2 regions of the Paenibacillus sp. FSL K6-2524 genome follow, and region 1 is predicted to be linked to the other one. Evidence: a T-box and tRNA genes for the amino acid it is inferred to sense, from the RefSeq annotation. Region 1 holds a T-box; the other holds one or more tRNA genes.

Evidence for each region. A T-box is a leader RNA that pairs with one kind of tRNA and senses whether it is charged. The one in region 1 lies ahead of lysS (lysine--tRNA ligase), so its partner is inferred to be a tRNA-Lys.
Region 2: it encodes a tRNA-Lys, which carries the amino acid that the T-box ahead of lysS (lysine--tRNA ligase) is inferred to sense. The anticodon was not compared.

What each region holds. Positions count from the first base shown of each region.
Region 1 covers NZ_JBBOSP010000001.1:3,309,269-3,321,247, forward strand. Annotated here, with positions in the region: gene NST85_RS15080 (uracil-DNA glycosylase) at 1-124, opposite strand, end outside; gene NST85_RS15085 (hypothetical protein) at 341-706, shown strand; gene NST85_RS15090 (DivIVA domain-containing protein) at 753-1,052, opposite strand; partial or broken gene NST85_RS15095 (GntR family transcriptional regulator) at 1,380-1,637, shown strand; gene NST85_RS15100 (NADP-dependent oxidoreductase) at 1,908-2,906, opposite strand; gene NST85_RS15105 (alkene reductase) at 2,987-4,069, opposite strand; gene NST85_RS15110 (SDR family oxidoreductase) at 4,113-4,811, opposite strand; gene NST85_RS15115 (TetR/AcrR family transcriptional regulator) at 5,143-5,715, opposite strand; gene lysS (lysine--tRNA ligase) at 6,549-8,009, opposite strand; T-box leader at 8,107-8,372, opposite strand; gene NST85_RS15125 (DUF1048 domain-containing protein) at 8,578-8,853, opposite strand; gene NST85_RS15130 (DUF1048 domain-containing protein) at 8,864-9,211, opposite strand; gene NST85_RS15135 (PadR family transcriptional regulator) at 9,211-9,516, opposite strand; gene NST85_RS15140 (GNAT family N-acetyltransferase) at 9,983-10,873, opposite strand; gene NST85_RS15145 (MATE family efflux transporter) at 11,195-11,979, opposite strand, start outside.
Region 2 covers NZ_JBBOSP010000001.1:2,151,267-2,163,245, reverse strand. Annotated here, with positions in the region: gene NST85_RS09575 (ATP-binding cassette domain-containing protein) at 1-37, opposite strand, end outside; gene NST85_RS09570 (transcriptional regulator) at 263-907, shown strand; gene NST85_RS09565 (TetR/AcrR family transcriptional regulator) at 1,414-1,995, shown strand; gene NST85_RS09560 (MFS transporter) at 2,020-3,222, shown strand; tRNA gene NST85_RS09555 (tRNA-Lys) at 3,331-3,403, opposite strand; tRNA gene NST85_RS09550 (tRNA-Ala) at 3,419-3,494, opposite strand; gene NST85_RS09545 (radical SAM protein) at 3,662-4,618, shown strand; gene NST85_RS09540 (DUF1540 domain-containing protein) at 4,715-4,870, shown strand; gene NST85_RS09535 (YjcZ family sporulation protein) at 5,176-5,292, opposite strand; gene NST85_RS09530 (hypothetical protein) at 5,486-5,662, shown strand; gene NST85_RS09525 (hypothetical protein) at 5,833-6,369, shown strand; gene pstB (phosphate ABC transporter ATP-binding protein PstB) at 6,437-7,195, opposite strand; gene pstA (phosphate ABC transporter permease PstA) at 7,208-8,095, opposite strand; gene pstC (phosphate ABC transporter permease subunit PstC) at 8,092-8,994, opposite strand; gene NST85_RS09505 (phosphate ABC transporter substrate-binding protein) at 9,074-9,997, opposite strand; gene nrdR (transcriptional regulator NrdR) at 10,137-10,607, opposite strand; gene NST85_RS09495 (alpha/beta-type small acid-soluble spore protein) at 10,737-10,955, shown strand; gene NST85_RS09490 (lytic transglycosylase domain-containing protein) at 11,052-11,615, opposite strand; gene coaE (dephospho-CoA kinase) at 11,612-11,979, opposite strand, start outside.

The DNA.
Region 1 (11,979 bases):
AGATCTCCTCTTCATGAACCTCCGGGTGAAGCCGATCATCCCCCTGCGGAGAATACCTCTTCTTACTATCAATACGAAGATCTACGTCCCTCTTAAATTCGATCACTTGCTGCTCGTTTTCCACACGATATTCCCCCTCTCCTTTATTAATATGAGGGGGAGATATTAAACATAACAAAGGAAAATAGATCGTCCTAAAACGATCTACTATATATCACGGAAAAAGGTTCATTAGATGCTTAACTGTATGTGATTTTATTAGAATATATTAACTTTACATATTATGGTTTAAATAATACAATTTAGTAGTCATAAATTAAATTCTAAGGGGAAATTATCTATGAAACGTCATTTCAAAGTAGCACTTCTGCTATCTATCATGCTACTTTCAATTACTGGTTCCGCCTTTGCTAAAGATGTAGTAGTTCTAAACATTACTCCTGCACCATCTGTTATCATATCTAATGAATTGACTGTTGTTTCTGACACCATTGAGGTTAATAATCTACAAAGAAACGTTACAATTTCAAGAGACTTTGCAGCAAGTGAGAATATTCCCGCATCAATTATCTATAATAAGGACTACGGAACCCTAGGTAAATGGAGTGGCATTCTATTCAGAACAAATTCCCCTGCTCCTGAACCCACTATAGGTGATGGACTTAGATTTTATTACTCTGGTACCCTTTATAGGAACGCCGACTAATAATTACGCATAAACGCTCTCATCGATTTTCGCCGAATCGTATTGATTAAGCTTTCGGACTGCCCCACGCGAAAGTTTCAAGTTCACGGATACGTCGAAGAATATCTTCTTGGGTATTCATCGAATGATTCTCGCTTTTCTGCAACTGCATGATTTTCTCCTGGAGTGTTCTAATAATCTGGTTATAGAGATCATAATCCTTAATGATTATATCCAAGAACTCATTAACCTGGTTTTGATCATATCCACGAAAAGTGCTTTCAAAAATTTTGTCGTGTATCTCCTGGAAGGTAAGCTTAATCCCCATTTCTCTTGGTTTAAGAGTTGCGATTTTTTCAAATTCCATCGAACAGAACATCCCCTTTAAAAGACTTGTGATATCTCAACATCCATATAGAATTTATTGTTATCAATAGTAACTCGTTCTAGCAATTCGACAAGAGGATCTTAATTCCTGCAAACTTTGATTTACTTATATATCAGCAATAATAAACGCATCTGTTTTCGGAATAGATGAAAATTTCCTCGATAAAAACTGTACATAAATAGGATGTACGGTATAAAAGGAGTATATGTATGTATAACCTAGTAATTTAAAATTAGCGTTATCCAATGTTGTTTATCATGCCTCTTTATATTGGTGTTTTTATGCTAGTTCATAGTGGTTATTTTGTGTTTGCCGCCAATTCGACAAGCAGCACTAGAGCTTCATGTTAGTTTCATCACCGTAAAGAAAGCTTGGGAAGAACTCGAGCGAAGTGGTTTGATCAATACATTATCAGGTAAAGGTTGTTTTGTAGCCAAGTTCTCATCCGATGAAATGCTTCAAATGCGTAACGAAATGATCTTAAAGCAAAGCGACGTTTCATACTACAAATCCTTTGGCCTCACCCAAGATGAAGTTTTTGAACTGTTGAAAAAGAATTATTAACCGCCTACCCGATACATTCTCATGTGAGATCAATAAATTGGATTTCCTGCAAGAAGCGGTGTAGCATTAACACCGGTTGCACCCGTGAAGGAAGTTTCCGCGGTTCGATACGAATAGCGGTGAATGGAATGGAAAGCTCTCGTGAAGGGAGCTTTCTTTCATTGGTTACCCCTTTGGCTTTTGAGATTTTTCAACGTTACCTATTTCGTGACCGAAATTGGGATTGCAGAACGTGATGACAAATCTGTAGGCTTACGCATTTTGCTTCCATTAGAAAGTTATAATAACTTTGCCTTGTGAATGACCAGTAGAAACTTGATGTAATGCCTTATTAATGTCATCAAATGTATAAGTTGAATCAATTGAAGTTGTAATATTCTCATTTTCAATAAGACAAGTAATCTCTTGTAACTGTCTTCCATTGGCTTGCACAAATAAAAAGTGATATTCTTTGTTATCTCTAGCTGCTAATCGGTCTAAACGAGCACCCACTAAACCAAACAACATTTTTTTCCACATTGGAAAATTATTTTCAACGGCGAAGCGATAATTTGGTAAGCCTTTCAATGATACTAATTTTCCTTGAGGTTTTAAAATATCAAGTTCAGTTTTTATTTCATTTGTACCCAAGGTGTCTATAACATAATCTATATTGGATAGAACCTCAGCATAGTTTTCCTCTTTATAATTTATAAATTCATCTGCCCCAATCGACAGTGTACGTGATCGACCTCTTTCACTGCCACTTGCAATAACGTATAACCCCATTGATTTAGCAATAGGGATTGCCATAGCACCGAAGCCGCCGGTTCCCCCAGGAATAAATAGCTTTGCATTAGGCTGAGCATTTAATACGTCCTTCAATGCTTGATAAGCTGTTAATGCAGTAAGGGGAACCGCAGCCGCTTCAACAAAGGATAAATTTTTAGGCATTTTAGATATAGCGTCATCTTTGACCGCCACATATTCAGCAAAAGCTCCTATTTTATTCACTGGCAACCTTGTATAAACTTGGTCGCCAACCTGAAAATCAACAACATCTTTACCAACTGCCTCTATAACACCAGATAGTTCATTGCCTAATGTTAATGGGAAATCATAATCAGCAATCATTCGGATACTTCCATTCAAAATAAGAATATCTAAAGGATTTACACCTGCAGCTTTCACTTTAACGAGTACCTCATGGTTATTGATTTCTGGTATTTTCACATTATTGATTTCCAATTGTATTTCTTTTGAGTATTTCTGCATTTGAGCAGCTCTCATGTTCTTTCAGCGTCCTTTCTACTTAAAAATCTTATGGCGTACAATTTTTAGTTGTACGCCATTTCTGGATTCACTTATTCTTACTGCTGTTGAGAATTTAATTCTTCCATTTTAGGATAGTCTGTATAACCTAAGCTTCCGTTACCTGCGTATAATGTTTTAGGATCAACTTCATTTAAAGGAAATCCCTTTTTAAGACGTTCCACTAAATCCGGATTAGCTAATGACCAGATACCGACTGGCACTACATCAGCAGTCCCGTTATCAATATCTATACTAATATCGTCAAGTGCCCGTCCTGCTCGATTAACCAATAATGGATTTGTCCAAATCGAACGAATTTTACGTAGCAGTGTTTCGTTCCCTAAATGCATAACATGGAGGTATGCTAAATTAAACTTAGCTAATTCTTTTACAAGATGGAGATAAACCTCCGGTCCTTGTTCGCCTTCATTAATCCCACCAAGAGGTGTTCCTGGTGAAATACGGAAGCCAGTTCTTTCTGCTCCAATTTCTTCAACGACTGCTTTCGTTACTTCGATTGCAAAGCGAGCACGGTTCTCCACAGATCCTCCGTATTTATCGATTCGTTTATTCGAATTTTCTCCAATAAATTGATTGATTAGATAACCGTTGGCTCCATGAATTTCAACCCCATCAGCACCTGCCTTAATAGCTGCTGCGGCTGCTTTACGGAAGTCTGCAATAGTATTTCGAATATCTTCTTCACTCAGCTCTCGTGGGACGGGTATTTCCTGCATTCCTTTAGCAGTAAACATTTCTACACCAGGTGCGATCGCAGAGGGTGCAACTGCTTGACGATGATGCGGAGTATTGTCGGGGTGCGAAATTCGTCCCACATGCATTAATTGTATATACATAAACCCATCTGCTTCATGCACTGCATCCGTAACCTTTTTCCAACCTTCTATTTGTTTTTCAGTATAGATACCAGGTGAATTTAAATAACCTTGTCCATCATCAGATGGTTGTGTACCTTCACTAATAATTAAACCCATAGATACTCTTTGAGCATAATAAAGGGAGCTTAATTCTCCCGGTGTACCGTCCTTTTCCGCTCTACTACGTGTCATAGGTGCCATTGCTAAACGATGAGGTAATTCCATATTTCCAATTTTAGTTCTACTCCACAATTTGTCCATTTTGTACACTCCTCTTTAAATTAAGTTGGCATCGAAATTGTCATTAAGAAAGATATGGGTATAGTGCAGGAACGCCCCCTGCAAGTCCACTTTGTATCTTTCGGCTGTCGTCATCAGCAATAATTTCAAAGCTGCCAGATTCTATGCCATCAACAGCTATTTTTGCGATATCTGCAGGGTTGGATTTTGGAACTTCTAAGCTGTTTGTCATATCTGTCTCCATAAAGCCTACATGTAATCCTGCTACTCTTATATTATGAGGATACAGATTTAGACGTAAATCGTTAGTCAATGCCCACTCTGCAGCCTTTGCAGCTGAATAAGCACCCACAGTTCCTGAACTAAACCAAGATAATGCGGAAAGAACATTCAATATGGACCCTCCCCCATTTTTTTCTAGTATCGGTGCAAAAGTACGAACCATGGATAATGTACCGAAGAAATGCGTATCAAACTCCAAATGTATTTTTTCTACATCATCGTCCAGCAAAGAGGCGCCAGTAGATGATCCTGCATTGTTGATTAAAAGCGTAACATCCTTAGCGAGGATAGCAGCTGCTGCAACTTCTTGAGGGTTGGTAATATCAAGCTTTACAGGTGTAACGCCTGGAATATCAATGGTCTCCGGATTTCTTGCGCCAGCATAAACTTTGGCCCCTCTGGATAGAAGTTCAAGGGTGAGATGGCGGCCAAAACCTCGGTTTGCTCCAGTCACAAATGCGACTTGTTCAGAAATTTTCATTTTATTAACTCCTTTTATTCATTGTTTGAGTGCAAATCCTCATAAAACTAAGCAAACTGTGACTCACTTTTTTAAAAGTTATAGGTATAGAATATTCTTACTATATGGGAATGATCATTCTAAAATACACACAAGAATAGATCATTCATTGAAGTACTTTAGCAAGGAAAGAAATACGTTTTTGAGAACGATCATTCTAAAAAGAACAAAAGAATGACCCTTGTAAGTGAGCTTTAAACAAGGCAATACTCAATTGTGAGAACGTTCATTCTAAAATATGCAAAAGCAAATTACTTCTTATTCTCCACAACTATATAAATAATAATTATTTTTATAAAAGTTTAATGGATAAATCGGCTATACGGTGTAACTTTTCTTTAGGTATGGTAGTCCTTGTCATTACCCTTAGCCCAATACAAACAGCATGCAGATGTTCCGCTAGATCATCGGCATTATAATCCGAGTTAAATTCTCCATCCTGCTGGCCCCACAGAATAATATCTTTGAGCAGCTGCTCTGATAATGTGAACGATTCAGTGGACTTCAAATCTACATCTGCATCGCGCATTGCCAATTCCACCGCTGAATTCACCATCAAACAGCCTGAGGGTGAATCTTCTTCACCATATATCATGAAACTAAAGATAAGCTGAAGTGCCTCAGTTGCAGTCTTAGAGCGTTTAACTTCACCCGTAAGCTCAGCATTCACTTTATCGCGAAATCGGTCCATTGCTTTCAAAAATAGCGTATGCTTGTCGCCGAATGTGTCATATATACTTCTTCGATGAACTCCCATATGCTCGACAAGATCTGTCAGAGATGTCTTCTCGTAACCCTGTTCCCAAAAGAGCTTCATCGCCCTATCTAATACTACTTTCTCATCGAATTCTTTGCTTCTTGCCATTCTTCTATTCCCTCCCTAATAGTCAATATAACATATTGAGAACGATCGGTAAAGAAAGACTCGCTATACATCAAAATGAGCGATTAAACAATGGCCGCTGCTTTCCTTGGGTTATTCAACTAACCTACCCATTGAGAAAAGGGCTACCAATCGGTAACCCTTGCTCTGTTGAACTATTGTTACATGTTAGAAGTGTCTAATTATCCTATAATTTGGAAATTCCGTTTGGAACTATGCCTGTGTGTTGAATGGTACGAATCTGAGAAGTTGTTATCCGAAATCCAACCAGAATAAACGAAGAGGTTGCATTGTTAAAGTTAAAAGCTCGTAAGTTTGAAATATTCTGGCTACCACGGAAAATCCGGAAATTCCCTGTAAAGTTACGGCCTGAAAACAGTACTAACGTAACTTGACTTGGAATTACAACATTTCTTAGCCGAAAACTGGAGATGATGTTGTTAAAACCGAATAATCCCAGATTTGAAACTGCCACTCCCCGTCTAAATGTTAGACTTCTTCCAGTAAAGTTAAAACGCGAGAAAAAAGTAACTCTAACATTTCGATTAAATATTAATCCCATTCCTTTCACTCTCCTATACATAAGATAGTAACAGTGTATGAATTGGTTAATATAATTGCTTGGACTTATACTATTAATCTGGAACTCTTCCAGATATCATATCCCGCCCAATCGCAACGCGGCTTCCAGTACATGTCTGCCCTTAAGCATAGCAAAAGCGATGGATCCGTTCCATCGCTCGTTGAGTTAGACCGTATATATATTCGCCAATGGCGCTTGAAAGTATAAATTTTTTCTGAGACCCTGATCCAAATTATATTTTTTTAGTTAAGGGGAATAAAATACAATCTTTAATTGTCTCACTATCTGTCAAAACCATCAATAGACGTTCAATCCCGAATCCCCAACCAGAAATTGGAGGCATTCCATATTCCATAGCCAATAAGTAGTCTTCATCCATTTCCATTGCTTCTAAATCGCCACCACTTTTCAGAGTGGCTTGTGTCTCTAATCGTTTTCTCTGTTCAACAGGGTCCACTAATTCTGAATACGCATTGATAATCTCTGCACCATTGACTACCAATTGGAATCGATCTGAAATTTCTGGACTGTCATTATTTGCTCTTGCTAATGGTGATAGATCAATAGGGTGTTTGATTAAAAATGTTGGTTTTATTAATTGTGGACGACACATTTTTTTATATAGAAGATCAATAAAGTTCCCTCTACCTAAAGTCTCGATATTCTCATGTTCTAAATAAATATCTTTTCGTTTTGTTTCTCTATATAAGTCATTTACATTTGAATACAAATCAATATCGATGCCCGTATCTTTTAGAATTAAATCTCTAAATGAAACAACGTTCCACTCTAATGAAAAATCAATTGTTTGTCCTTGTATTTTAATTTCTGTTGTATTAAATGTTTGTTTAAGAACATATAAAATCATTTCACGCATGAGTGCCATTGTATCTTCATAGTTCCAATAAGCTGCATAACCTTCAACCATTGTAAATTCTTGAAGGTGTTGAGGGCTGACTCCTTCATTTCTAAAGCATTTTGCAAATTCAAATATTTTTGTAAAGCCACCCACAATTAGTCTTTTTAAGTAAGTCTCTGGTGCAATTCGCAAATTCAATTCCGTATCTAACGAGTTATGATACGTTCTAAATGGGCGTGCTAAAGCACCCGAGGAAGTGTGTTGTAATACAGGTGTTTCCACCTCTAAAAAGTTTTTTTCTTCTAAGAATCTACGAACAGCACGCACTAACTTTACTCGCATTAACATACGATTTTGTGTTTCTTTTGTCATCATTAAATCTAAATAACGTTGTCTATAACGTGTGTCTATATTGCTTAATCCATGCCATTTATCTGGTAGTGTGTGTAATGCTTTCCCAAGAAAAACATAATTTTCGATACGAAGCGTTTTTTCATTTGTTTTCGTAGAATACATATTTCCTTCTACACCAATAAAATCACCTATATCGAAAAAGTGGATGAAATCATTATAAGCCTGCTCCCCAACCTCTCCTTTTTTCAGAAGAAGTTGTAAATTACCTTGTATGTCTGAAATTGTGATGAAACTAAATTTATTAAACTGACGAATCCCCATGATTCTTGCTGCAACTCGAACCCCTGATGTCCCATCCTCAAGTGAAGATGCTTCGTAAAGTTCGTAATTTCTCGGAAATCTTTCAGGATATACTGGAACCCCCTGCGATCTTATAGACTCTAATTTTTCTATTCTAAGGGTTGTTTGTTCATTACTCATTCTTATCCACTCCAATTTTTATAAGCATATTTTCGCTTGTAAATTCGCATTTATACTTCTAAACGACAAAAAAACTCCCACCCCCAAGATTATTCATCTTGAGGACGAGAGTTATTAACTTCGTGGTACCACCTCAGTTTGTTGATAAGTTACCCTACCAACCTCTTCGGGTACGGCAACTAAAATAATTGATTATACCCTATCTCTTTAACGGGAGATCCCGTCGCAGCATCACTAAGAACATTCTTAGATCCGTGCGAAGCTCCAAGCCCTTTTTCATTAAGATCATTATTACTCCTTCCCACCTACCGGAGCTCTCTGGAAATAATTAATCAAAATTACTCTTCTCTTCATAGCTGTTTATTCTATATTACATAATTTAAAACATTTTAGCCTAGAAAAATGGTTTAGTCAATTTTGGCTACGTTGTATAGATATTATTCGACATCCTGCTAGTTTACTGTTACGCTTCCTTCCCGCCATGATTTACATTCGTTTCAGCAAACCTACCCGTTAGCGTAACAATCAGGTACGTAGTTTATCACTCGTTCTTCTCATATATGTCAGCTTAGGTGTTTGAATCTTTGAATAGATCGTCGCAGAAAGCCGCAACGTCACTGCCTGTTACTTCGAACACACCTTTCCCCAAGACCGCTCCCTCTTCAAAAAGATCAATAATCCCTGAGAGCAAACCCGTCCAGTCGGTTAGTTCAACAGTGCCGACTTTAAAGAGATATTTTTGAATTTCTTTATATACAATCTGATAATCTTGCGGGAGCGCTTTGACACGCGCCACATGCGCTCGCCACTTTTTTTTGCCTACGATGATATCGTTTATGCTCATTTTTTCCTCCCTATTTACCTAATTTTTTGGCGATATTATTGTTGAGTTGCTCACGCCACTTATCGCGATAAGACTTTGCCCCTTCTTCACCAGCCAGCGCTGAACAGAAGCCTTTGATATCGTCACCTAACACCTCTTGAACATGCTGACCGTCAGCCGCAGTTTCTTCGAGTAGGCCAAGCACACCGTCAAGAATTGGCATGAGGTTACGACCGGTGAAATCTGAATACGAAAAAAGATTGGTATTAATTTCGGTCCATGCTGTTAGATAATCAACTGGCAGCTTTTTGACTCGAGATTCAAAAATTTTAAAATCTTTAGTCATGTCGTTGCCCGTGATTTTATCCCAAAAATTCATTATATTTTCTCCTTTAACTCGTTAATTTTTGATGATACGAACTCCCACTTTTCCCAGAACCTCAGCAGTTCCTCGCTTCCCGCGTCGTTAATCGTGAAAAACTTTCGCGGCGGTCCCATATCGGAGGGCTTCCTGGTGATCTCCACCAACTTGTTTTTTTCAAGCCGAATTAGGATGGTGTACACCGTTCCGTCCACAATATCTGTAAAGCCGAGGGCATTCAGCCGTCGTGTGATTTCGTAACCATAGGTTTCTTGGCGACTTATAATTTCAAGGACACAGCCCTCAAGGACCCCTTTGAGCATTTCAGTTAGGTTATCCAGCACACTCACCTCTTTCTATTCTGTATCACCGGTATGCAGTAATACTTACTACTGCTATAAAGTAACACTTAGTAGCTGATTTGTCAATATAACGTTTGCTCCGACACGACTCTTACATTTTCAACTTTCCTGCCAGTTTGTTAAATCATCGACCATCGAATATAATCTTAGCCTATTCAATAACACAAATGTTCCTCATAAAAAAAGAAAAGCCTGATTTATCAAGCTTTTCTTCACTTCATTGCGTTATGTTTGCACTTTTATGTCATGTCATTGGACATCTAATGAGCATGCCACTACGGCTTCCTGCGATATTTATGTTTTAATTGGTTCTTTTCCACGTCCACCACTCCACATCAAAAAAGTCACCACTTTTGAAACGTTAGTATTAAATGCTTCTTCTTTGTTATCCCTAACGAACATCTAACCATATACAGCAGCACAACCGTTATGAATGTGAAGTTAATGGAATTAAGAAATGTTCTGTTCCAAAGTCACATGTCGGGCGAACAAACAATGTATCATCACTCTCTGTTATGAACTCAGTATGAAGGTTCTCATTATCGTAATCTGGTGTAAAATAAAAATGAATAATCTCTGTGTCAGCAGAAACTATACTGTTTAAAATTATATCGTAATCAACTTTTTGTTTGCTGATGATATCAAAAATATGAAGATGTTTATCATCCTGCTTAAAAATTACAATGGTATCAACATCTTCGATATAATAAATCGCATCATTAAATGCTAATATGAAGTAGAACATCAATAGATGTTCATTATTCTTCACACCCATTATTGAAGATACAGGTATTCTTTCCACAGCAAACTGCTCCATCATTCGGAAATCGTCTGTGTTATCCGTATCTAACCTACGTATCGAATGTGTAGTTGCCGTTTGTGCTTTTAGATCTAACTTGTTTAGTGAGAAGCTACTTTCTTGCACTTTTCCAAACCCAAATCTAGGATAAAAATCTAGAACCGATTCATTCGCAAATAAGTAAATAAAGTCGAATTCTTGTTCATATTTCTTAATAATATGATTCATCAGTTTCCCCGATAAGCCTTGGTTACGGTAGTCGGGATGCGTCATAACTGTACCCACTTGAATGGCTGTGTACTCTTTACCATTAGATACAAATTGCATTTTGTTTATGGAAGCATTTGCGATCACTTTATCTCCATCAACGTATGAATAACATATATAATTGTCGTTCCAGCATCCTTTTTCATACCATTTTTTGAAATCCAGTCCAAATACTATTTTAGCCAATTCATTAAAGCTTTCCTTATATGTTTCTATGTCCTTGTAGTCACTTACCAATTGATAATCAGTCATATAAACCTCTCACAATTTCTTTAGTTTTTGTTAGCCACTTATCAATGCTTATAATATGACCTCCTATCAAGTATACTTTCAATTTGTTCCGCCATCAAAGACTTTAATCTATTCTTACTCTGAACTCCCTCCGCAAAATTCACATGATAATACGTCATTATCCCCCCCATTGTTTCACACTTGTTTTCTAACAAAACCCGAAAGTCATAATTAAAGTTCAAAACTAAAAAGAACCAGGTCGTATGACCGGGCTCTTTTACATTTGCGATGACCTTATCGCCATCAACGTTTGAATTACTTATATGTTCAATGTGCTTGTAGTCACTTACTTAGTGATGTTGAATCATCTTTAAGAAGCTTCTTGATCGTGAGTCCGAATAAAACACAGCAGGTCAGTGCCGCACAGAAATCCGCAATCGGTTCAGCAATAATAACCGCATCAGTTTTCGGACTAATAAATGTGGGAAGCAAGTAAACCAATGGAATAAGCAAGATAATTTTACGCAAGATCGCAATGAAAATAGAAACTTTAGCTTGTCCCAGGGCAATAAAAATCTGCTGGAAGGCAAGTTGAATACCATAAATACATGTGCCTAAGAAAAATATCTTCATTAATCTAGCTGTCAGCTCAATAAGTTCAATATCATCAGTAAAAATCATAATGGGAATCTCCGGTATAAAGATGGCTACTCCCCACATGACCAAACCAAAAGCCGCGCAAAAAACACTACTATATTTAATAGTAGATTTAACACGAGCAAAATCGCGGGCTCCATAGTTATAGCCAATAATAGGCTGTGCCCCTTGTGCAAAACTAGATAACAGAAGCGCAAATATTTGCATAAGTGTTCCCAAGATCCCCATGGCTGCTATATAGAGATCACCCCCATATTTACCGAGAGATGTGTTAAATACAATTTGGATTAAACTTTCGGTCGACTGCATAATGAAGGGTGAAAGTCCCAAGGCTAGTACACTTGTCACTACCTTTGGGTTAATCCGCATATTGGCCAAGCGCAGGCGCAGATGGGCACGTTTGGAGGTTAAAAACCTCAATACCCAAATAGCTGAAATGAATTGTGCAATAACAGTAGCCAGTGCTGCAC
Region 2 (11,979 bases), 1.2 Mb from region 1:
AGTTTGGCTCCATTCCTTTTCTGTTTATATAAGCCATTTCAATCCCTCCAATCAACCTTATTGATTATATTGAGATCGTAACAGGCATTTTTAAACTGAATGTAAATGGGACTGGGAGTTGATACAACACAACATTAATGTTGTAGACGGGAACCTCGCGCGTTATAATAAAAATAATCAGGTCGTGAAGTACACGCCGCTTCGATACTTTTGTATCGGGCGGCTTTTTTCTGTTTCCATACTATTAGAGGAGTGAGAGCTCGTGTCAAGCTTTGAGCAAAAATATGAGGAATGGATGCAAAACAATATAACAACAGCTAATTTTCGTAGGCGTGAATTGCTTGAGAAGGGTTTAGGTCATGGAAGTGTGGAATTTCTGCGGACCATTTGGTTTCCCACTGTTAAAAATTTCGATAATCTCTATCCTGAATGGGAGGTGCGTGATTTTCACAATGGATTTCGTTATGTAGACCTGGCCTATATGCCTGGAGGTATGAAAGGCGGAATAGAAATCCAAGGCTTTGGTCCCCATGCAAGAGATCTTGATGTAAAGCGCTTTAAGGATTTATGCTGGCGGCAGTGTTTACTGGCACTGGACGATTGGCTTCTCCTACCGATCGCCTATCTTTCCATCAAAGATGAACCTCAGCAATGTCAGCAGCTGATTCTTTCGTTTATCGGTAGATTCATCTCATCCGATTTACCTTGCCAAATGACCGCTCTTGAAGCTGAAACCCTTCGTTTTTCCAGGCGACTACTGCACCCCTTTACGCCACTGGAACTAGCAGAACATCTAAGAATCACAGAACGTTATGCCCGGCAACTTCTGCATAAGCTGGTTGATTTGGACCTTATAGAAGTAACTAACGGTAAAATCAGATATCGTGTCTATCGCTTACGGAACTAGCAGACCTTATTTCTTGAAAACTTGCCATAATTATTATGTAACGGAACTGAGCGATGCTATTTGCCGAAAACAAGCAGATTAATGCACCTAAGTTCCTCAATAACGTCGTACAGTTCCGTTAGAATAATAACATGCCTATTTACAGCCTATTAACGGCGCTCAGTTCCGTTAGAAGCAGCGTTATTTCTCAGAGTGTGCAGAGTGTGCAGAGTTCTCAGCATGAGCCTCAAATTCGTTATCATAATTATTCACACAAATCGCTGGTCCTCCACGAAACGGCATCCCTACCGTTTCTTATGGATGAATTGTCATAGTTCGAACCCCTGACCGATTTCCGCAAGCCATCCCCCCCCTTGAAAATGCGTTCCTTCATTAATAACTTTGAAAAGTTCATTCAGAATAGAACTTCTCATGACCTTAATCACATACTTAAAATTTCATTTGCATTAAAAAATTAGATTTGGTAGTATAACTGACGAACGTTCGTCAATATCGAGGTGAGTTTATTGAAAAGTAAAGAAATTAAAGACATCGCTTTGACGTGTTTTACAACTCATGGGTATGAGGGGGCATCTCTATCTCAAATTGCCGAGAAGGTCGGTATGAGAAAGCAGTCTCTTTATGCTCATTTCAAAGGAAAAGATGATCTTTTTCTGCAAGTTTTACAAGATGCCAAAGAGACGGAAATCACATCGAAACTAAAGTATTTAAGTAAAGTGGATACCCAAAATCCCAAAGCAGATTTATTAGGATATCTGCAATTGGTAATTGATTTGTTCCAAAAGAACGAGCAGTTAAAGTTTTGGTTGCGTATTTCTTTTTTTCCACCACCCCATCTAGCTGCAGCGATTGATGAGGAAGTAATCGATACGGAGAATAAGATTCAAACCGTGCTAGAACGCAAATTTCAAGATTGGATCGATGCCAAAGTCATCAAGGAAGATGTAGCCTCCATCCCTACTCTTGCCTTCTCAGGTGTAGTTGATTCGATCATGCTAGAGCTTGTTTATGGGAATAATGAAATACGTCTAAATGAGAAACTAAATGCCTCATGGACCGTATTTTGGAGAGGTATTTCACAGCTATGACTATACAAAGAGAGGTATTCATTCATGAAGAAACCAATAAAAGAACAAAAAACAGTCTTACTCATTTTATTAAGTAATATCTTCATCGTTTTTCTAGGAGTCGGACTTATCGTCCCTGTAATGCCATCCTTTATGAATATGATGCATTTATCGGGCCAATCAATGGGCTATCTTATGGCTGCTTTTGCCTTCGCACAATTTCTCATGTCTCCCCTAGCAGGACGATGGATTGACACTTATGGCAGAAAGAAAATGATTATCATCGGCTTATTCATCTTCAGTGTATCAGAAGTGATCTTTGGTTTAGGTACACATGTATCCGTTCTTTATTTATCCAGAATATTAGGAGGCATTAGTGGTGCATTTATTATGCCAGCCGTTACTGCCTATGTTGCAGATATTACCTCAGTAGAGGAAAGGCCAAAAGCCATGGGCTATATTTCTGCCGCCATTAGTATCGGTTTTATCATTGGCCCAGGTATCGGAGGTTTTATTGCTGAGCTAGGTGTGCGTGCCCCCTTCTACTTTGCTGGTGGTTTCGCATTAATAACATGTATTTCATCCCTATTTATTTTAAAAGAGCCACTATCCAAACAGCAGCTTTTGGAAATTAGTAAGCTAAAAAAAGATACCAACTTTATAAGTGATCTTAAGCGATCGCTTCATCCACTATATATTATTGCCTTTATTATAGTGTTTGTTCTGGCCTTTGGTTTATCAGCTTATGAAACTGTATTTAGTCTGTTCTCTGATCATAAATTTGGCTTCACTCCAAGAGATATTGCAACCATTATTACAATAAGTTCCATCTTCGGGGTTGTTGTTCAGGTCTTTTTGTTTGGTAAAATGGTCGGTAAGCTTGGTGAAAAGAAACTCATCCAGATATGCTTAATTACTGGCATCGTGTTAGCAGTAGCATCCACCATGATCTCCAACTATTTAGCCGTTTTGCTAGTAACAAGCTTCATCTTTCTCGCATTTGACTTGCTACGACCAGCATTAACGACTTTTTTATCAAAAACTGCAGAAAAAGAACAAGGATTTGTCGCTGGAATGAACTCAACATATACAAGCTTAGGTAATATCGCTGGGCCCGCATTAGCTGGTATATTATTTGATGTCAACATCAACTATCCGTATCTCTTTGCTGCAGTCATTATGTTTATTGGTCTTGTAATTACAATGATGTGGAAAGAAAAACAAGCAGTTAGTGGCTTGGTCAAATAATTTGAGGAAATGCTTAGGCTGTCGAGAAGATCTCGGCAGCTTTTTTTATGCCTTAAGGATAAATATTTACATAGCAAAAAAACGGCATCTCTGCCGTTTTCTTAAGGATGGATTGTCAGGGGCTCGAACCCTGGACCACATGATTAAGAGTCAAGTGCTCTACCAACTGAGCTAACAATCCATAAATATAAAGTTTTGGTGGAGCCTAGGGGGATCGAACCCCTGACCTCATCGCTGCCAGCGATGCGCTCTCCCAGCTGAGCTAAGGCCCCGCGAGCGACTATTACATCTTATAAAAAATCGCGGCACATGTCAATCATTATTTCAAAAAGTTAAATAGATCACAAAATCAAAATGGATATACCTATATAATCACTAAGGTTGGATGTTTGATTTTAACACAACACATTATATTATCTTCAGGAGGTACTTTGAAACGATGAACAATATAAAATATAAATTCCTTGAGCTTGAGAAACCCGTTACCTATGAATTGGAGGCACTAGAAGTTGGGGTAACCTCCAATTGTAATTTCCGTTGTGACTATTGCTGTGCTTATAACAGAAACGATGGGGAATCTATAGATGGCAAAGAAGTTATTCGTATCCTCGAAGAGATTCCAACCATCAAAAGAGTTCGACTTTCCGGTGGCGAGGTCACTTTGAAATTTCAAGATTGTGTCGAGATTGTAGCCTACTGTAGATCCAGAGGTATTGAAACCCAGTTGAATTCCAACGGTAGCTTGTTAAATCCTGAACGAATTCAGCAATTGGCTGATGCCGGATTAACTACCATCCACTTCTCATTTAATTTTACAACTGCTGAGAGTCATTCTAACTACTACAACGTACATCCAAGTATCTTCGATAAAATATGTAGTAACATTTCCATGTGCGCAACCACTAGCATTGATACAGTTCTCGAGACTCTTCTATTCGCTGAGACTGAGCATAATATGCAGGAAATAAGCAATAAAGTTTACCAATTAGGTGTAAGAACTCACGAAATTCAGAACAGCATCATCATGGACCATACGGGTTGGAAGTCAATCGCTGCACGGGATGCGTTGAAACAGGCTGTAAATGATCTAATTCAACACAAGAAGGATGATACTGTTCTCTACTTTACTTGTATGGATCGATTTGCTGAAGCACTTGGATTTGAAGAACAACCTGGAGTGTACTTCCCACATTGCATTGAAGGAATGAAACAACTTCACTTGCATGGCAATGGCGATATACTTATCTCTGAGCTGTGCCATCCCGTAATCATCGGTAATATTTATAAGGGCACTTCATTAAAAGACATATATTCTAATATGCCTGCCCCACTTGAACAATATTTAGAGAAGCGCCCTTGCCCTGCTCTTGATGCACTTTTCCCGCAAGGAGTTTAATTCATCACATATTTCTCACATCATGGTGATTTCCTCATGTATATCCCCCATTTATCCTGATCATCCTATTTAATATAGGAGGGGGGTGAAATAACTATGGCAAAGGATGTACTATGTGAAGTAAACAATTGTAATTATTGGGCTCCCGGGAATAAATGCGCCGCATCCTCTATCTATGTAGTAAGTCATCAGGGAAAGCAAGCCAGAAATTCAGCAGAAACCGACTGTCGTACTTTCGAACCCAAAATTTAATCTACACTTGAAAGAGCTCCGCTTGAATCCAAACTAGCGGGGCTTTTTCCTTTCGTTATATACTGGTAATATTGAATAAATATCAGCCAATACAGTTATTATGTATTACCAATATTGTGGGGTGATCAGTTCATTGCCCGCTTTGAACCGGAGGAAGAGCATCATAACGATACATCTGTTGTTAAGAACTTCTCAACTTACTTAAATAAGGGATATCGAAATTAAAAGCTACTAATATAAACAGAAATACCTACAGGCCCAGCAAATCAATATACTGGACCTGTAGTTCACTCAGGATTGTTACATTAGAATAAGCATGCTCTTGATACGATTACAAGAAGAATGAACAAAACCAATATAACCCCTGTAGAAGTCCCTAATCCAGCTCCACCAACAATTCCATCATTACAACATCCCGACATTTGTTTTCCCTCCCTTTTCAGAAGTATAGATCATCATATTAGGATTTGGTCTCTTCAGACACGGCACTTGCCTTGTATTGAATAAATAAAATCTTGCACATCGATAATCCTATGTAATATGAAAATCGCCTGCTCCAGTTAGTAATTCATTGCATATGATGAAACTAATACAATTCAGGTGTAGGTGATATCCTTGCCAAAAAGAAACATTATTTTAGAGGAAGAAGAAGAAGCTAATAATGAACTTTCAGCCGACGACCTTGCTATCATCGCAGCTGGGCTTACGGTACTTGGGGATTTATTCTCATTTTACTCATTAATTAAAGAACGCGAAGAAACTGAGAAGAAACTGAATAAGAACAAATCCTAAATAAGGCGCTTAGAGCTAAAATGCTCGTGCATCTTGTTTATTTTTGATTACTGAAGACAGAGATCAGAATCCCTCGTCATTATTGGCACAACAGTACTAGGCACCTCCCTATAGACTACCGCATACGATACGGCAGAAGGAAAAAAAGACTTAGTGGAGGTAATAAATTTATGTCTTTACAAGGGCAGAGTCAAAATCAAGTTATTTATAGAGCCGATGAAAACTCGATTCGAGCCATGAGAGGAATCAAGAATCAGGTTCACCAGCTCGGGAATCAATATGCTAATCATCCTATACGCGTACAGACAGTAGATGGAATAACATATGAAGGCCGATTGTCTCATATGGATGGTGACCACATGTTCCTAATCATTCCTGGGACTCCTATGCATGGACACAATGGATGGAATGGAGGACATCAAGGTTGGAACCCAGGAGGGCATCAAGGATGGCACCAGGGATGGCATCAAGGTGGTCACCACGATGGACATCACGACGGACATCATGACGGACATCATAACGGACATCATGACGGACATCATGGCGGTCATCATGGCGGTCATCAGGGCGGTCATCAGTATCCCGGTCTAGGACAGCAAGGTCATCATCCACAATCTCGTGCTTTCTTCGGTGGACCTGGAGCTGGTTTTAATGACGTTATTCTGCCTCTAGTTCTCTATAATTTGCTCGTTATCTCCTTACTGTAGACCCAGGGAATCAAATAAACCCGGTCCGCTTAACAAGCGTCCGGGTTTATTATTCTGTAGCCATGAATTAACCAAATCTTCCGGAAATATAATCAGAAGTTCGTTTCTCCGATGGATTTGTGAAAATCTTACTTGTATCATCATATTCCACAAGATCGCCCATCAAGAAGAAAGCCGTTTTATCGGATACTCGGGCAGCCTGTTGCATGTTATGTGTCACGATAATGATACAATACTCCTGCTTCAAATCGGCAATAAGCTCCTCAATTTTGGCACTAGAGATAGGGTCGAGCGCCGAAGCAGGTTCATCCATTAAGATGATGTTAGGACTGACGGCAATAGATCTGGCAATACATAGACGTTGTTGCTGTCCTCCAGATAACGAAAGTGCTGACTTATTTAAACGATCTTTCGTCTCGTTCCAAATCGCTGCTTTTGTTAACGATTCCTCAACGATTTGATCCAGTTTCCGTTTGTCTCTTATCCCGTGGTAACGAGGCCCAAAGGCTATATTCTCGTAAATAGATTTATGAAAAGGATTCGGACGCTGCCACACCATTCCGATCTTCTGCCTAACTAGCACAACATCCGTTTTAGGGTCGTTAATATTCTCGTCCCCTAACCAGATTTCCCCCGTAATCTTTGCTCCATCAATCAAATCATTCATCCGATTTAGACTCCGCAAGAATGTAGATTTCCCACATCCTGAAGGACCAATCAAGGCTGTTACTTGTTTAGCAGCAAAGTCGAGTGAAATATCCTTGACCGCATGCTTCTCTCCATAGAATACGTTCAAATCTTTAGTCGATAATTCGATATTATGCATATAAAAGCCCTCCTATTTCGTGGCCGTGAATTTCTTGTGCATTAAACGCCCGATATAGCGAGCAAGGAGATTGAAAATCAACACAGTAAGAATCAGCACAGCTGAAGCTCCTGCAGCAATTTCTGGTGCGTCCGGAGCTAAGCCCTCGGAGTTGATCTTCCAAATGTGAACAGCAAGCGTTTCTGCAGGACGAAAAGGATTTAACGGCGACGTTGGACTTAGTGGATTCCAGTTACCGAAGTCAAGTCTTGGACTACTCATACCTGCAGTGAACAGCAGTGCCGCAGCCTCTCCGAACACGCGGCCAGCAGACAATATCGTACCTGTTAGAATGACCGGGAACGCAATAGGTAGCATGATCGATTTGATCGTTTTCCATTTAGACAAGCCCAAAGCTAGACTGGCTTCCTTCTGCGCCTGAGGTACACTAGCCATAGCCTGCTCAGTGATCCGCACCATCAGCGGTAGATTAAATACCGTCAGAGCTAACGCACCTGAGAACAAGGAGAACCCAAAGCCAAACATATTAACGATAACAAGCAAGCCGAACAAACCAACTACGATGGAAGGGAACGAAGACAATACTTCCACAATCAATCGAATAAAATCAGTAATCTTCCCCGGTTTAGCGTATTGGCTCATATAGATGCCCGCACCTAGACCTAAAGGGATCGTAATAATCATAGTTAAAATCAGCAGGTATAAAGAGTTAAATAACTGCGGCCCAATTCCTCCCCCAGCTTTAATCGTCTGAGGAGCAGAAGTCAGAAAGTCAAAACTAATATGTCCGACCCCACGATAAAGAATGAATCCCAGTAGCCCCGCCATAATAAGAACGATAAAACCCGCAAGTGTAATGATTACCGCTGTTGCTATTTTATCTGCAGTTTTTGCACTCATCGTTTCGCTCTCCTCTCAAGCCATCGAACTGTAAATACGAAGATGAACGTCATCGCCATAAGAATAAATGCTAAAGTCCACAGTACATTGTTCTGAACTGAACCCATGACCGTGTTCCCCATACTTAATGTAATGACACTTGTTAATGTCGATGTTGATTCAAAGAGGGAAGTCGGAATATGCGGTGCATTACCAATAACCATTTGAACTGCAAGAGCTTCACCGAAAGCACGGGCCATACCGAGTACAACCCCCGTCATTAATGCAGGCATCGTTGTAGGAATAACTGTCCGATACAACGTCTGCCATCTTGTTGCACCCAATGCGTAAGAACCTTCCTTAAGTCCGGAAGGAAGAGCAGAAAGCGCATCTGTAGCAATTGAAGTAATCGTTGGCAAGATCATGATAGATAGAACCGTAGCTCCTGCCACAATCCCTAGTCCTTGCCCTGGAAACAGATCTCTATAAAATGGTACAACAACACTCAAACCCACAAAACCGTAGACTACGGAAGGAATACCAGCCAAGAGTTCAATTACAGGCTGCAAATACTTTTTTCCGTACTTTGGCATAATCTCAACCATAAACAATGCTGCACAAATACCAAGAGGAGCTGCAATGAGTGCGGCTAATATCGAAGTACTAAAGGAACCTATAATAAATGGTAACGCTCCGAACAATGGCGGTTCTCCGTCAGGTTTCCAGACTGTACTACCAAAAATCTCTTTAAAACTAACCCCGTTTACAAAAAACGAACTTAATCCTTTAGCTGCAACAAAGTAAACCATTGAAAATATAGTTACAATCAAAAAAGTAATACATAATGAAGTGTATATCTTACCGGTCCATTCCTCTATGATATGCGGTTGTACCCTTTTTTTCCCGCCGGACTGAGCCATGAAACCTCTCCCTTTACACAGCACAGAAAGAGGCAGATAGTTCCGCCTCTTTTCTTGCTGATATGATGTTGTGATATGTTTATTTCGTGATATTTCCTTCTACATCGCGTGTAACTTGCATTTTGCTAACTGGAATGTAACCCAGTTCAACTACATCCGCATTTTGTACTTCATCAGATTTGATGAAATCTAGGAATGCTGTTACAACTTCATTAGCCTCACCTTTAGTGTACATATGTTCATATGCCCATACAGGATAAGAACCATTTGCTACATTGTCTACATTCGCTTCCACACCATCGTATTTCACTGTTTTTATGGAATCATCAAGGTATGAAAGAGCAAGATAACCAATAGCTCCAGGTGTTTCTTTAACAAGTTTCTTTACTGTACCGGAGGAGTCTTCTTGAATCGCTCCTTTAAGGTCTTCTGTTTTTGTTCCAAGAGCATATTTCTCAAACGTAGCCCGCGTACCGGAACTGGATGGTCTATTAATGATTTGAATCGCTTGATCAGGACCCCCAACTTCATTCCAGTTAGTCACTGCACCAGTGAAAATTTGGACCAGTTGATCTTTAGTTAGATTATCGATATTCAGGTCTGGGTTTACAACAGCCGCCATAGCTACAACAGCAACTTGATGGTCAACCAATTCTGCAGCTGGAGTTGCCTCTAACTTCTCTTCAGCGAACACATCTGAGTTACCAATGTCCGCTTGTCCTCCAGAGACTTGAGTCAATCCAGTTCCACTGCCTCCGCCTTGTACTTGGATAGACACCTTCGGGTTTAAATCCATGAATTTTTGAGAAGCTTGATCAACCAAAGGTTGAAGTGCAGAAGATCCAACAGCTAGAATCGATCCGGAAAGTTCTCCTCCATTTGTATTCCCAGAGGCCGTCCCACCATTTGATTCTGTGGTGTTCTTTGCATCGTTGTTTTGACCGCACGCGGCCAATGTGAAAGTAAGGATTAGTGTCAAAACCAACATCAAACTCTTTTTCATCTCTTAGGTATCCCCCTTGTTTGTTTGTACAATACCAATTATATAAACCGAGTATCAATTCTCTGTATTAGTTTTGTAAACTCTGTGTAAAAAAATACACCCGCGAAATTAATCGCAGATGTAAAAGGCTTGTCCTATTTTATTTATCGACTCCCGTATTCTTTGACAAAAGAATCTTGAGTTCCTTCATAAACATATTAATGTCTTTGAAACGGCGATATACAGATGCAAACCGGACAAAGGCAACTTCATCGACCGGATATAATTGTTCCATAACTAATTCACCGATTTCTCTGCTCTCAACCTCTGTATTAGCTGAATGCCGTAGTGAACGTTCTGCTTCAGAGACAATAGATTCAAGTTGTTCGACAGAAACGGGACGTTTCTCACAGGCACGAATCAATCCTCGTAACATCTTTTCCCGGCTGAATTCTTCACGGCTTCCATCCTTCTTAATGACGATGAGTGGCATTTCCTCAACCATTTCGAAAGTAGTAAACCTACGACTACATTTCTCACACTCGCGTCTGCGCCTTATGGACCGATTCTCATTCGCCGGCCTAGAGTCCAGCACTTTAGTACCTAAATAATCGCAATAGGGGCATTTCAAGTCTTTGGACCTCCCTTCTATAAATATCTTATTGATTTGCAATAATACCAAAAAATAACTTATTAAATACGTAATGAAGATCGCGATCCCTGTACATAATACTCTTACCAACCCAAGGAGGTGAACAGCATGAGCCAAAACAACTCTTCGAATAACCTAGTTGTAAAACAATCTTCCGGGGCTTTAGAACAAATGAAATACGAAGTTGCTCAAGAACTTGGCATTTCTTTCCCGAAAGATGGATACGCAGGTAACCTGACTTCTTACGAAAACGGTTCGATCGGTGGTTACATCACAAAACGATTAGTGACCTTAGCAGAACAACACCTTGCAGGCCAATTCAAATAACCGATCTAGAAAGCATTGGAAGCTAAACGCTTCCAGTGCTTTCTTTCCTTATTATATATACCCTAACCTGCCCTTTAGGGGAAGTTTTTTCGTAAATTAAAATTCATCGTAAATATCGGAGTACTGCTTGTAATAGTGAGATACCCGTTGTACATAATGTCTTGTCTCACCAAAAGGAATGTCTTTGGACGATTTTAGCTGACCATCCCATCTCCCACTTTTGATCCAGTTCTTCACATTCGTTGGACCCGCGTTATATGCAGCTATCATCGCAGTTTCGTTCCCCTCAAATTGATCAAACAAATACTTCAAATACCATGTTCCAATTTCGATATTCGTTTCCGGTTCCTCTTTGACCCTATCTAACGATACATTCTTAAACTTCGCTTTGGTTAAGACCCACTCCGCGGTATCTGGCATGATTTGCATGACACCCAGGGCACCCTTCTTAGATACGGCTCCGGTCTTATAATTGGTTTCAACCCGAATAATTGCAGCCACCATCAATGGATTTAACCCATTTTTCTCCGCATGATGACGAATTTCATCCTTATATTGAATCGGGTAAAATAACGAAATCCAACTGGAATTAAAAAATACAATAACCGTAAAACTGATAAATAACAGTAACAATACCCTTTTTTTTCGAAGCCACCTCATAACAATCCCTTGTCCCGCCAAAAAATGTCGATCTGGCGTTCCGTTTCGTCGATTCCGAGGCTGTTGTCAATCAGTATATCCGCCATCTCCCTCTTCACTTCAATATCCATTTGTGCATTCAATCTATCCTCTGCCTCTTGCTGGTTAAGATTGTCTCTTAACATGAGTCGATTCAGTTGAATTTGCCTAGGTACATATACGACCATAATTTCATCGTATAAATCCTCAAGCTTGGATTCATATAACAAGGGAATATCGGCGACGACCAAACGTTGTGGATCATCCGCTTCGAACTTAGCCATACGCCGCTGCATCTCTTCTCGAATCGCAGGGTGCGTAATAGCCTCCAAGACTTTACGCTCCT